DNA from 3 places in the Streptomyces sp. NPDC088762 genome. Region 1 is predicted to be linked to each of the others. Evidence: riboswitches for the same ligand, from Rfam matches in the RefSeq annotation. Region 1 holds a riboswitch; each other region holds the start of a gene.
What was found. A riboswitch is a leader RNA that binds a small molecule or an ion and turns the genes downstream of it on or off. The one in region 1 is predicted to bind cyclic di-AMP.
Positions count from the first base shown of each region.

Region 2: linked by a shared signal. The riboswitch ahead of ACIP5M_RS32740 (transglycosylase family protein) and the one ahead of ACIP5M_RS21380 (M23 family metallopeptidase) in region 1 are both predicted to bind cyclic di-AMP.
Region 3: linked by a shared signal. The riboswitch ahead of ACIP5M_RS11685 (peptidoglycan DD-metalloendopeptidase family protein) and the one ahead of ACIP5M_RS21380 (M23 family metallopeptidase) in region 1 are both predicted to bind cyclic di-AMP.

Region 1 is NZ_JBIVKT010000009.1:130,792-134,038, forward strand. Features, by position in the region: gene ACIP5M_RS21370 (M16 family metallopeptidase) at 1-240, shown strand, start outside; gene ACIP5M_RS21375 (M16 family metallopeptidase) at 261-1,628, shown strand; cyclic di-AMP (ydaO/yuaA leader) riboswitch at 1,859-2,018, shown strand; gene ACIP5M_RS21380 (M23 family metallopeptidase) at 2,031-2,828, shown strand; gene ACIP5M_RS21385 (GntR family transcriptional regulator) at 3,036-3,247, shown strand, end outside.
Region 2 is NZ_JBIVKT010000021.1:83,773-87,019, forward strand. Features, by position in the region: gene eno (phosphopyruvate hydratase) at 1-639, opposite strand, end outside; gene ACIP5M_RS32740 (transglycosylase family protein) at 912-1,616, opposite strand; cyclic di-AMP (ydaO/yuaA leader) riboswitch at 1,620-1,792, opposite strand; gene ACIP5M_RS32745 (transglycosylase family protein) at 2,072-3,148, opposite strand.
Region 3 is NZ_JBIVKT010000004.1:32,537-35,783, reverse strand. Features, by position in the region: gene ACIP5M_RS11695 (aspartate aminotransferase family protein) at 1-632, shown strand, start outside; gene ACIP5M_RS11690 (tyrosine-protein phosphatase) at 678-1,496, opposite strand; cyclic di-AMP (ydaO/yuaA leader) riboswitch at 1,773-1,982, shown strand; gene ACIP5M_RS11685 (peptidoglycan DD-metalloendopeptidase family protein) at 1,987-2,976, shown strand; gene ACIP5M_RS11680 (SGNH/GDSL hydrolase family protein) at 3,139-3,247, shown strand, end outside.

The DNA.
Region 1 (3,247 bases):
CGGCTGAGCACGGTGGCCGGCCGCGCCGACGAACTCTGCCGCTTCGCGGTCCTGTTCGGCGACCCGCAGCTGGCGCTGACCGCAGTGCAGCGCGTCCTGGACATCACCGCAGAGGAGGTGCAGGCCGTGGCCGCGGCCCGGCTGCGCCCGGACAACCGCGCGGTGCTGGTGTACGAGCCGCTGGCCGGCGCCGCCGACGAGCACGCCGAGAACGACGAGAACGAGGGGGCGGAGCAGTGAGCGACACCGCAGCCGTCACGATGACCTTCCACCCGCGGCCGCAGGCCGGCGAGCCGCAGCCGTGGGCCTTCCCGGCCCCCGACCGCGGCTCCCTGCCCAACGGCCTGACCCTGCTGCGCTGTCACCGCCCCGGCCAGCAGGTCGTCGCCGTCGAGGTCAACCTCGCCGCCCCGCTCGACGCGGAGCCCGAGGGCCTGGACGGCGTCGCGACCATCATGGCCCGCGCGCTGTCCGAGGGGACCGACAAGCACTCCGCCGAGGAGTTCGCGGCCGAGCTGGAGCGCTGCGGCGCCACCCTCGACGCGCACGCCGACCACCCGGGCATCCGGGTCTCCCTGGAGGTGCCGGCCTCCCGCCTGCACAAGGCGCTGGGCTTGCTCGCCGAGGCGCTGCGCGCCCCCGCCTTCGCCGACGCCGAGGTCGGCCGGCTGGTGCGCAACCGGCTCGACGAGATCCCGCACGAGCTGGCCAACCCGCAGCGCCGCGCCGCCAAGCAGCTCTCCAAGGAGCTCTTCCCGGCCTCCCTGCGGATGTCCCGCCCGCGCCAGGGCACCGAGGAGACGGTCTCCCGGATCGACTCCGCGGCCGTACGCGCCTTCTACGAGGCCCACGTGCGCCCCGCCACCGCCACCGCGGTGGTCGTCGGCGACCTGACCGGGATCGACCTGGACGCCGTACTGGCCGACACCCTGGGCACCTGGACGGGCAACTCCGCCGAAGCCCTGCCCGTGCCGCCGGTGACCGCCGACGACACCGGCCGCGTGGTCATCGTGGACCGGCCCGGCGCGGTCCAGACCCAGCTGCTGATCGGCCGCATCGGGCCCGACCGGCACGACCGGGTCTGGGCGGCCCAGGTGCTCGGCACCTACTGCCTGGGCGGCACCCTCACCTCCCGCCTGGACAAGGTGCTGCGCGAGGAGAAGGGCTACACCTACGGCGTGCGCGCCTTCGGCCAGGTGCTCCGCTCGACCGCCGACGGCAAGGGCGCCTCGATGCTCGCCATCAGCGGCTCGGTGGACACGCCGAACACCGGCCCGGCGCTGGAGGACCTCTGGAAGGTGCTGCGCACCCTCGCGGAGGGCGGCCTGACCGACGCCGAACGGGACGTGGCGGTGCAGAACCTGGTGGGCGTGGCCCCGCTGAAGTTCGAGACGGCCGCCTCGGTGGCCGGCACGCTGGCCGACCAGGTCGAGCAGGAGCTGCCGGACGACTACCAGTCCCGGTTGTACGCGCAGCTCGCCGCGACCGGGACGGTGGAGGCGACTTCGGCGGTCGTGGCCGCCTTCCCCGCGGACCGGCTGGTCACGATCCTCGTGGGCGACGCCTCGCAGATCGAGGCACCGGTGCGGGCGCTGGGGATCGGCGACGTGAGCGTCGTCACGAACTGACGTACCGACGGGCGTCCAACTGACGTACCTCCGAAGGCCAATTGGCGTTCGGCGTGAGGGGTTCCGGTGGCTTGCTCCACCGGAACCCCTTTTGTCCGTTTGGCGGCATGGTTGATCGTATGGGGTGTGGCGTACGCAACAAAAGCGCGTCTCTGTTTGGCGATTGACTGATGATCCGCCTAGCGTCGGCCGTGCTGTCCGTCAGTTGTGCCAGCCGCATCCGCGGCACCGGGCAGCGATCGCCGAGTCCCCGTCAGGCGCGAGCCTGGGGAGCCGGGGACCCACATCAGTCCCTGGGGTGAATCGGACCGCCTCGCAAGAGGAGGCCCGTAGGAGACCTTCCTGCTCCGAACCCGTCAGCTAACCCGGTAGGCGAGAGGGAAGGAAAGGATCAGCCCCTTCATGGCGTTTGGCAGTCGTGCCGCCGGTAAGCACCGTGGTTCCAGTCGTCTGAGCCGCAAGACCGCCGGTTACGCCGGCATCGCCGCCCTCGCCACCACCGGCGTCGTCGGCACCCTGGCCGCCCCGGCCTTCGCCGCGGACAGCGGCAGCGGCAACTCCACCCAGGACAACGCGCTCGGCGCCGTCGTCGTCGCCGACGAGCTCGCCGGTGACATCGAGGACCAGGCCGCGTCCCAGCAGCGCGCCGCCGAGCACGCCGCCGCCCAGGCGCAGGCCGAGGCCGACGCCAAGCAGCGGGCCGCCGAGGCCAAGCGCCTCGCCGAGGCCAAGGCGAAGGCCGAGCGCGAGGCCGCCGAGCGCGCCGCCCGCGAGGAGGAGCGCAAGCGCCTCAACACCTTCGTCGCCCCGGTCGACGGCTCGTACGTCAGCACGCAGTACCACGCGGGCGGCGGCATGTGGTCCTCCGGCAGCCACACCGGCATCGACTTCCACGCCGCCTCCGGCACCTCCGTGCACGCCGTGGGCGCCGGCACGGTCGTCGAGGCCGGCTGGGGTGGCGCGTACGGCAACAACGTCGTCATCAAGCACAACGACGGCACCTACACCCAGTACGGGCACATGTCCTCGCTGAGCGTCTCCGTCGGCCAGCAGGTCACCCCGGGCCAGCAGATCGGCCTGTCGGGCTCCACCGGCAACTCCAGCGGCCCGCACCTCCACTTCGAGGCCCGCACCGGCGCGCAGTACGGCTCGGACATCGACCCGGTCGCGTACCTGCGCTCGCACGGCGTCAGCCTCTGACCCGAAGGCGCCCGCGTACGCGCACGGCACCGCCCCCGTCTCCACCCAAGGCCCCGGCTCCCCGAGCCGGGGCCTTGGGCGTTGTCCGCGTGCAAATGTTTCGTATTTTCGACCGCTCTCGGAAATTGTCGTGTGTTGCAATAGAGTCGCAGCACGCGCACGCGTGACCAATGAGGGTGAGAGTCGGAAATAGGCGGAGGTTCGGTCTTGCGTATTCCTGCGCACGCGGTATGCACGGCAATTCGCGATGACATCGTCTCCGGGGTCTTCCAGCCGGGCAGCAGGCTCACGGAGGAGGTGCTGGCCCGCCGCTACGGCGTCTCCCGCGTACCCGTCCGCGAGGCACTGCGCACCCTGGAGTCGGAGGGCTTCGTCACCACGCGGCGCCACGCCGGTGCCTGCGTGGCCGAGCCGACGGA
Region 2 (3,247 bases), on a different contig from region 1:
GTTCGGGGCGAAGCCGCCCTCGTCACCGAGACCGGTGGACAGGCCCTTGGTGTGCAGGACCTTCTTGAGGGTGTGGTAGACCTCGGCACCCCAGCGCAGCGCCTCGGAGAAGGACTCCGCGCCGATCGGGGCGATCATGAACTCCTGGATGTCGACGTTGGAGTCGGCGTGCGACCCACCGTTGAGGATGTTCATCATCGGAACGGGCAGCAGGTGCGCGTTCGGACCGCCGAGGTAGCGGAACAGGGGGAGGTCGGAGGCCTCGGACGCGGCGTGCGCGACGGCGAGGGAGACGCCGAGGATGGCGTTCGCGCCGAGCGAGCCCTTGTTGTCCGTGGCGTCCAGGTCGAACATGGCCTGGTCGATCAGGCGCTGCTCGGTGGCGTCGTAGCCGACGAGCTCCGGCCCGATCTGCTCGATGACGGCGAGGACGGCCTTCTCGACACCCTTGCCCATGTAACGGTTGGGGTCACCGTCACGGAGCTCGATGGCCTCGAATGCACCGGTGGAGGCGCCGGACGGAACTGCAGCACGGCCGGTGCTGCCATCGTCGAGGCCCACCTCGACCTCGACCGTGGGGTTGCCTCGGGAGTCCAGGATTTCCCGGGCTACGACGACGTCGATGGACGGCACGAGCATCTCCTTCTGGGATGTGACGCTGGGTGTGCGGTGGCGTCAGGCCGTGGGATGGCCCCGCCGCCTAGAGCCTAACCGGATCCGGGCACTCGGCCCGCCGACCGCCCGGGTCCTGGGACGAAAAAGGGTCCGAATACCCCTGTTCCCTGACATAGGGCTCTTGATCATCCGTCGCCCGCCGGTCATCTGCCGGTCGCCCCGGGGGAGAACGCCGCCGCCCGGCGCGTGGGGGGAGACGCGCCGGGCGGTGGGGAGTGCGGCTGATGCCGCAGGGTTCAGCTGAGGTTCAGCTTCTGACCCGGGAAGATCAGGTCGGCGTCGGAGACGATGTCCTTGTTCAGCTCGAAGAGCTTCTCCCAGCCGCCCTTGACGCCGTTGGCGTCGGCGATGGCGCCCAGGGTGTCGCCGGCCTTGACCTCGTAGGAGCCGTTGCCGGTCTTGGGGGCCTCGGCGCGCTCGGAGCGGGTGGTGGCCGGGGCCTCGGTGCGCGGGGTCTCCCGCTTGGGCGCGGCCTTCTGCTCCGTCTTCTTCGGAGCGGCCTTCTGCTCGGTCTTCTTCGTCTCGGTCTTCGGCTTGGCGGGGGTCTCGGCCGCGCCGCCGTTGTACGAGGAGTTGGACAGGCCGACGCCGCAGGACGGCCAGGCGCCCTTGCCCTGGCCCTTGAGGACCTTCTCGGCGATGGCTATCTGCTGCGACTTCGAGGCCTGGTTGGCCTGCGGGGCGTAGGCCTTGCCGCCGTACGCGGCCCACGTGGAGGACGAGAACTGCAGGCCGCCGTAGTAGCCGTTGCCCGTGTTGATGGCCCAGTTGCCACCGGACTCGCACTGCGCGACGCGGTCCCACTCGGAGGCGGTCGCGGCGCTGGCGGAGCCGGCGGCCATCAGCGGGGCGGCGACGGCGACACCGGCGACACCGGCGAGCGTGACGATGCGGACGGCCTTGGAGCCGCGACGGTGCTTGCCCTTGCCGGAAAGCAGCATGAGGTTTCTCCTCACCGACGCCTACGAGGTGAGCTGTCGGGTTCGGGCGAGTGAGTTGCCCGGTCGTGCGACCTTGCGCACGGCTTAACCCCTAGCCGGTGGCGTGACCGTCTTTCAACGGCCGCTCCCGGCGCCTACCTTGGTTCCCCCGCTCCTGCCTTCGGCGCTTGACGCGACGACTGTTCCCCCCGTCCGCCGGCAGGATTCGGCGATGCGGTCGAAGGAGCCCGCGGTGGCGGGCGATTCAGAAGGTAGACAGGCCTCCCCCCGATGTTCAACAAGCGACATCGGGGGGAAACCGCCCCTACTTGCGTCCCTCGTGCACACGTTTGCGCAGGTGAGGACGGGGTTTGCGCCAGCTCCGGGGCGAGACACGCCAGTTGACCGGAAGAGACACATGTCTCACTTACAGAAAACCGACAATCGCGCCTTTCCGGGTGCCCGAAGTGCCCCTATTACAGGGTTAGATCCAGATTCTGGCCGGGCTTGATCAGATCGGCGTCCTGGCCGATGACCTGCTCGTTGGCCTGGTAGAGGGCGTTCCAGCCGCCCTTGACCCCCTTGGCATCCGCGATGGTGACCAGGCTGTCGCCCGCCTGCACCGTGTAGGTGGGTGTCGACGCGGTGTCAGACGCGGCGGGAGTCTCGGCGGCGGGCGCGCCGCGGTGCTTGCCGCTGCCCTCGGCCGGGGCGGCGGACGGGTCGGCGGGGGCGGTGGGTTCGGCCGGGGCGCCGGGGGCCGTCGGGCCGGGGGTGAGACCGGGGGTCGCGGGCGCCGTCGGGTCGGCCGGGGTCGCCGGAGGGGCGGTGGGGTCCACCGGGTCCGTGGTCGGGCCGCCGGGGAGCACCGGGGCCGTCGGGTCGGCGGGGGTGGCCGGAGGGGCGGTCGGGTCGGCGGGGACCACGGGAAGCGTCGGGGCGGGGGTGGGGTCGTCCGGCGACGGCATGACGGGCAGGCCGAGGGAGGGGCCGAGGGGGCCGTCGGGGAGCGTGAACGACGGGCTCTCGGACGGGCTCGGGGCCGGCCGGCTCGGGGCTCCGAAGTCGGTGGGCCTGTCGTGTCCGGTGACGGGCACGGAGTCGTCGGGGCGGGACGGCGAGGGGCTGACGGAGTGGGAGCCGCCGGGCAGTCCGGGGTCCACCTGCGCGGCGGGGCCCTGGGCGTCCAGTCCGGCCGACGCCGCGCACAGCGGCCATGCCTGCGGGCCCTTCGAGGCCAGCACCCGCTCGGCCACGGCTATCTGCTGCGAGCGGCTCGCGAGGTCGGCCCGCTCGGCGAAGTCGAGCCCGCCGGCGTTCTGCCACTCCTCCTGCGTGAACTGGAGTCCGCCGTACGATCCGCTGCCGAAGTTGGCGCTCCACGTGCCGCCGCTCTCGCATTCGGCGACCTTGTCCCACGTGGACGTGTCCGCCGCGCTCGCGCTTGTGGCGGCGAGCAGCGGCAGGGCCAGCGCGGAGCCGGTGACTCCGGCGGTGACGACGATCGCGGGGATCTGGCGGGGGCGTCTGTGGCGGCCGTTCCCGGGAAGCATGAGGCTGCACCTTTCGCATAACGGCGGGGTAACGGCAGAACCTAGCGGCCTTCGAACGCATGTCACAAGTTCGACCGGAAACTGACTCCCGGTCAGGCA
Region 3 (3,247 bases), on a different contig from region 1:
AGTACGAGCCGGGCGTGGAGCCGGACCTGGTGTGCGTGGCCAAGGCCCTGTCGGGCGGCTACGTGCCGGTCGGCGCGACCCTGGGCAGGGACTGGATCTTCAAGAAGGTCTACTCCTCCATGGACCGGGTGCTCGTGCACTCGGCGAGCTTCGGCTCCAACGCGCAGGCGATGGCGGCCGGGCTGGCGGTGCTGTCGGTCATGGAGAACGAGGAGGTCGTGGCCAACGCGCGGGCGATGGGCGACCTGCTGCGCGGGCGGCTCGCGGCCCTGGTGGACGAGTACGAGCTGCTGCACGAGGTGCGGGGGCGCGGGCTGATGATCGGCATCGAGTTCGGCCGGCCGTCCTCGCTGGGGCTGCGCAGCCGGTGGACCATGCTCCAGGCGGCCCGCAAGGGGCTCTTCGCGCAGATGGTGGTGGTGCCGCTGCTCCAGAAGCACCGGATCCTCACCCAGGTGTCCGGAGACCACCTGGAGGTCATCAAGCTCATTCCGCCGCTGATCGTGGACGAGCGGGACGTCGACCGGTTCGTCGGTGCCTTCCGCGAGGTCATGGACGAGGCGCACGGCGGCTCGGGGCTGATGTGGGACTTCGGCAGAACGCTGGTGAAGCAGGCCGTCGGCAACCGGTGAGGGCCTGACGGCCCGCTCCACGCCTGACGGCCTGCTCCACCGGCGTCAGTCCAGCAGCCTCTCGCGGAGCCGGCCGAGGGTCTCGGGCGCGAGCCCGAGGCCCTCGGCGAGGTAGGTCTCCACCCCGCCCCAGTGCTCGTCGATGGTGTCGAAGGCGGCCGTCAGGTACTCGGCGCGGGCGTCGAAGAGCGGCGCGAGCAGCTCCATCACCTCGGGGGACCGGGCCTCGGCCGTCTGGCTGGTGCGCCGGACGCGGTAGCGGTTGTGCGGGGCGTTCGACTCCAGGTAGTCCGCCACGATCGCCTCGCGCGGGACGCCGAGCGCGAGCAGCGTGACGGCGATCGACAGGCCCGCGCGGTCCTTGCCGGCCGCGCAGTGCAGCAGGGCCGGGACGCTGTCCTCGGCGAGGGCGTGCACCACCCGGCTGTGCTCGGCGGTGCGGTGCCTGATGATCCGCCGGTACGAGTTCGCCATCCGCGCCGCGGCCTTCCCGTCGCCCAGCAGCGAGCGGAGCTGGTCGAGGTCGCCGTCGCGGACCAGCTTCCAGAACTCCCGGCCGTCGGCCGGATCCGACAGCGGGATGTTGACGTTGCGCACGCCGGGCAGCGTGACGTCCGGCCCCTCCAGGGCGTGATCGGCCTCGTTGCGGAAGTCGAAGACGGTGTGGAGGCCGAGCGAACCGAGGAATTCCGCATCGGTTTCGGTGGCATGTGCGAGATGTCCGCTTCGGAACAGTCGTCCCGAAGCGACCCGCCGTCCGTCGGATGTCGGCAATCCACCCACATCGCGGAAATTGCGCACTCCGGTCAGCTCCGGCTCCGGCTGCGGACGCACCGGCGGGGCCGGGGGTATCTGCTGGGTCAAGGAACTCCTCCGCTTCGTCGTAGGTGTCCGAATTACACTGTTTGGCGCCAACTTGCCATGAGCGGAGGCGAGATCGGGCACGTCCCCGTGAGCCAGATCATACGGTGACCGTGAGTGCCTGATCGCTAAAGCCGAATGGCCCGGCCGGGGCGGTTGTTGGCGGTGGGGAATGGACACAGGGTGACCGGAATTCCGCCGGTCCCTCATTCCTGTGATTCCGTCAGGAAATTCATGGCTTGTTACGCGCGGCCGAACTCGATTACCTTCGCGATCGATCCGGGTGGACCGCCGAATCCTGCCGCCGCCCGGGAACCGCACCCGACCATTCACACGCGCGGCAGGAGCGGGGGAACCCAGGTAAGCCGCCGATCCGGATCTCCGATTCCGGGCCGGCTAGGGGTGAAGTCCTACATGGTCCGTTCATGTACGACCGGACATCTCCAGTCCGAACCCGACAGCTCACCTCGCAGGCGCCGGAGAGGAATTCACCATGCCTGCAAAGGGTAAGCACCGCCGCCCCAAGTCCCTTTCGATATCCCGCGGCTTCGCTGCCGCGGGCACCGGCGGCGCCGCCTTCGCGCTGCCGCTCCTGGGTGCCGCCGGCGCCCACGCGGCCGGCGCCGCGGCCCCGGCGCCCGCGGTGGTCCCCGCCGCCGCCCCCGCGGCGGCGCCGCAGGTCCCGGCCGCGCTGCAGGCCGCGTCGACCGTGTACACGGTCGTGCCGGGCGACTGCCTCTCCGTGATCGCCGCCGAGCGCCACCTGTCCGGCGGCTGGGAGCAGCTGTACGCCGACAACCGCGAGGCCGTCGGCAGCAACCCCTCCCTGATCCACCCCGGCCTGAAGCTGACGCTCGGCGCGAAGGGCGAGGCCGCCCCGGCCGCCGAGCCCGCCCCCGCCGAGGCTCCCGCCCCCGCCGAGGCTCCCGCCCCGGCCGAGGGCGCCGCCGAGGAGGCCGCCCCCGACGAGGGCTCCGCCGACGAGCAGGACGCGCCGGCCGCCCCCGCCCCGGAGCCGAGGCAGGCACAGAAGCCGGAGAGCACCGGCTCGTCCACGGTGGCCGGGGCCCCCGCCGCCGGCGGCTTCGTGGCACCGGTGGGCGGCGGGATCTCCACCCAGTACAAGACCCCCGGCGCCATGTGGTCCTCCGGCTACCACACCGGCGTGGACTTCATCGCGAGCTCCGGCACCACCGTCAAGGCCGTCGGCGCGGGCACCGTGGTCTCCGCCGGATGGGGCGGCTCGTACGGCAACGAGGTCGTCATCCGGCACGAGGACGGCAAGTACTCGCAGTACGGCCACCTCTCCTCGCTCGCCGTCTCGGTGGGCCAGAGCGTCACCGCCGGCCAGAGCATCGGCCTCTCCGGCTCCACCGGCAACTCCACGGGCCCGCACCTGCACTTCGAGATCCGCACCGGCCCGTCCTACGGCTCGGACATCGACCCGCTCGCCTACCTCCGCTCCAAGGGCGTCACCATCTGACGGCACCCGCCGTCGGAAGCGCGGACACACGTGAGGCCGGGGCCCGAGGGGGGTCCCGGCCTCACGTGTACTTATTCCTTATCCCCCGGGTGGTATAGATCACGGCCCGTCAACCCCGCATTACGTTGGCGTAGGTTGGTTACGGGAGTGAAGGATGTCGTCGTGGCAGCGACGACGACGACACTCAAGACCATCGGCTCGTACGCGGCGATCGGGGACAGCTTCACCGAAGGGGTGGGGGACCCGGGGCCCGGGGATTCCTATCTCGGCT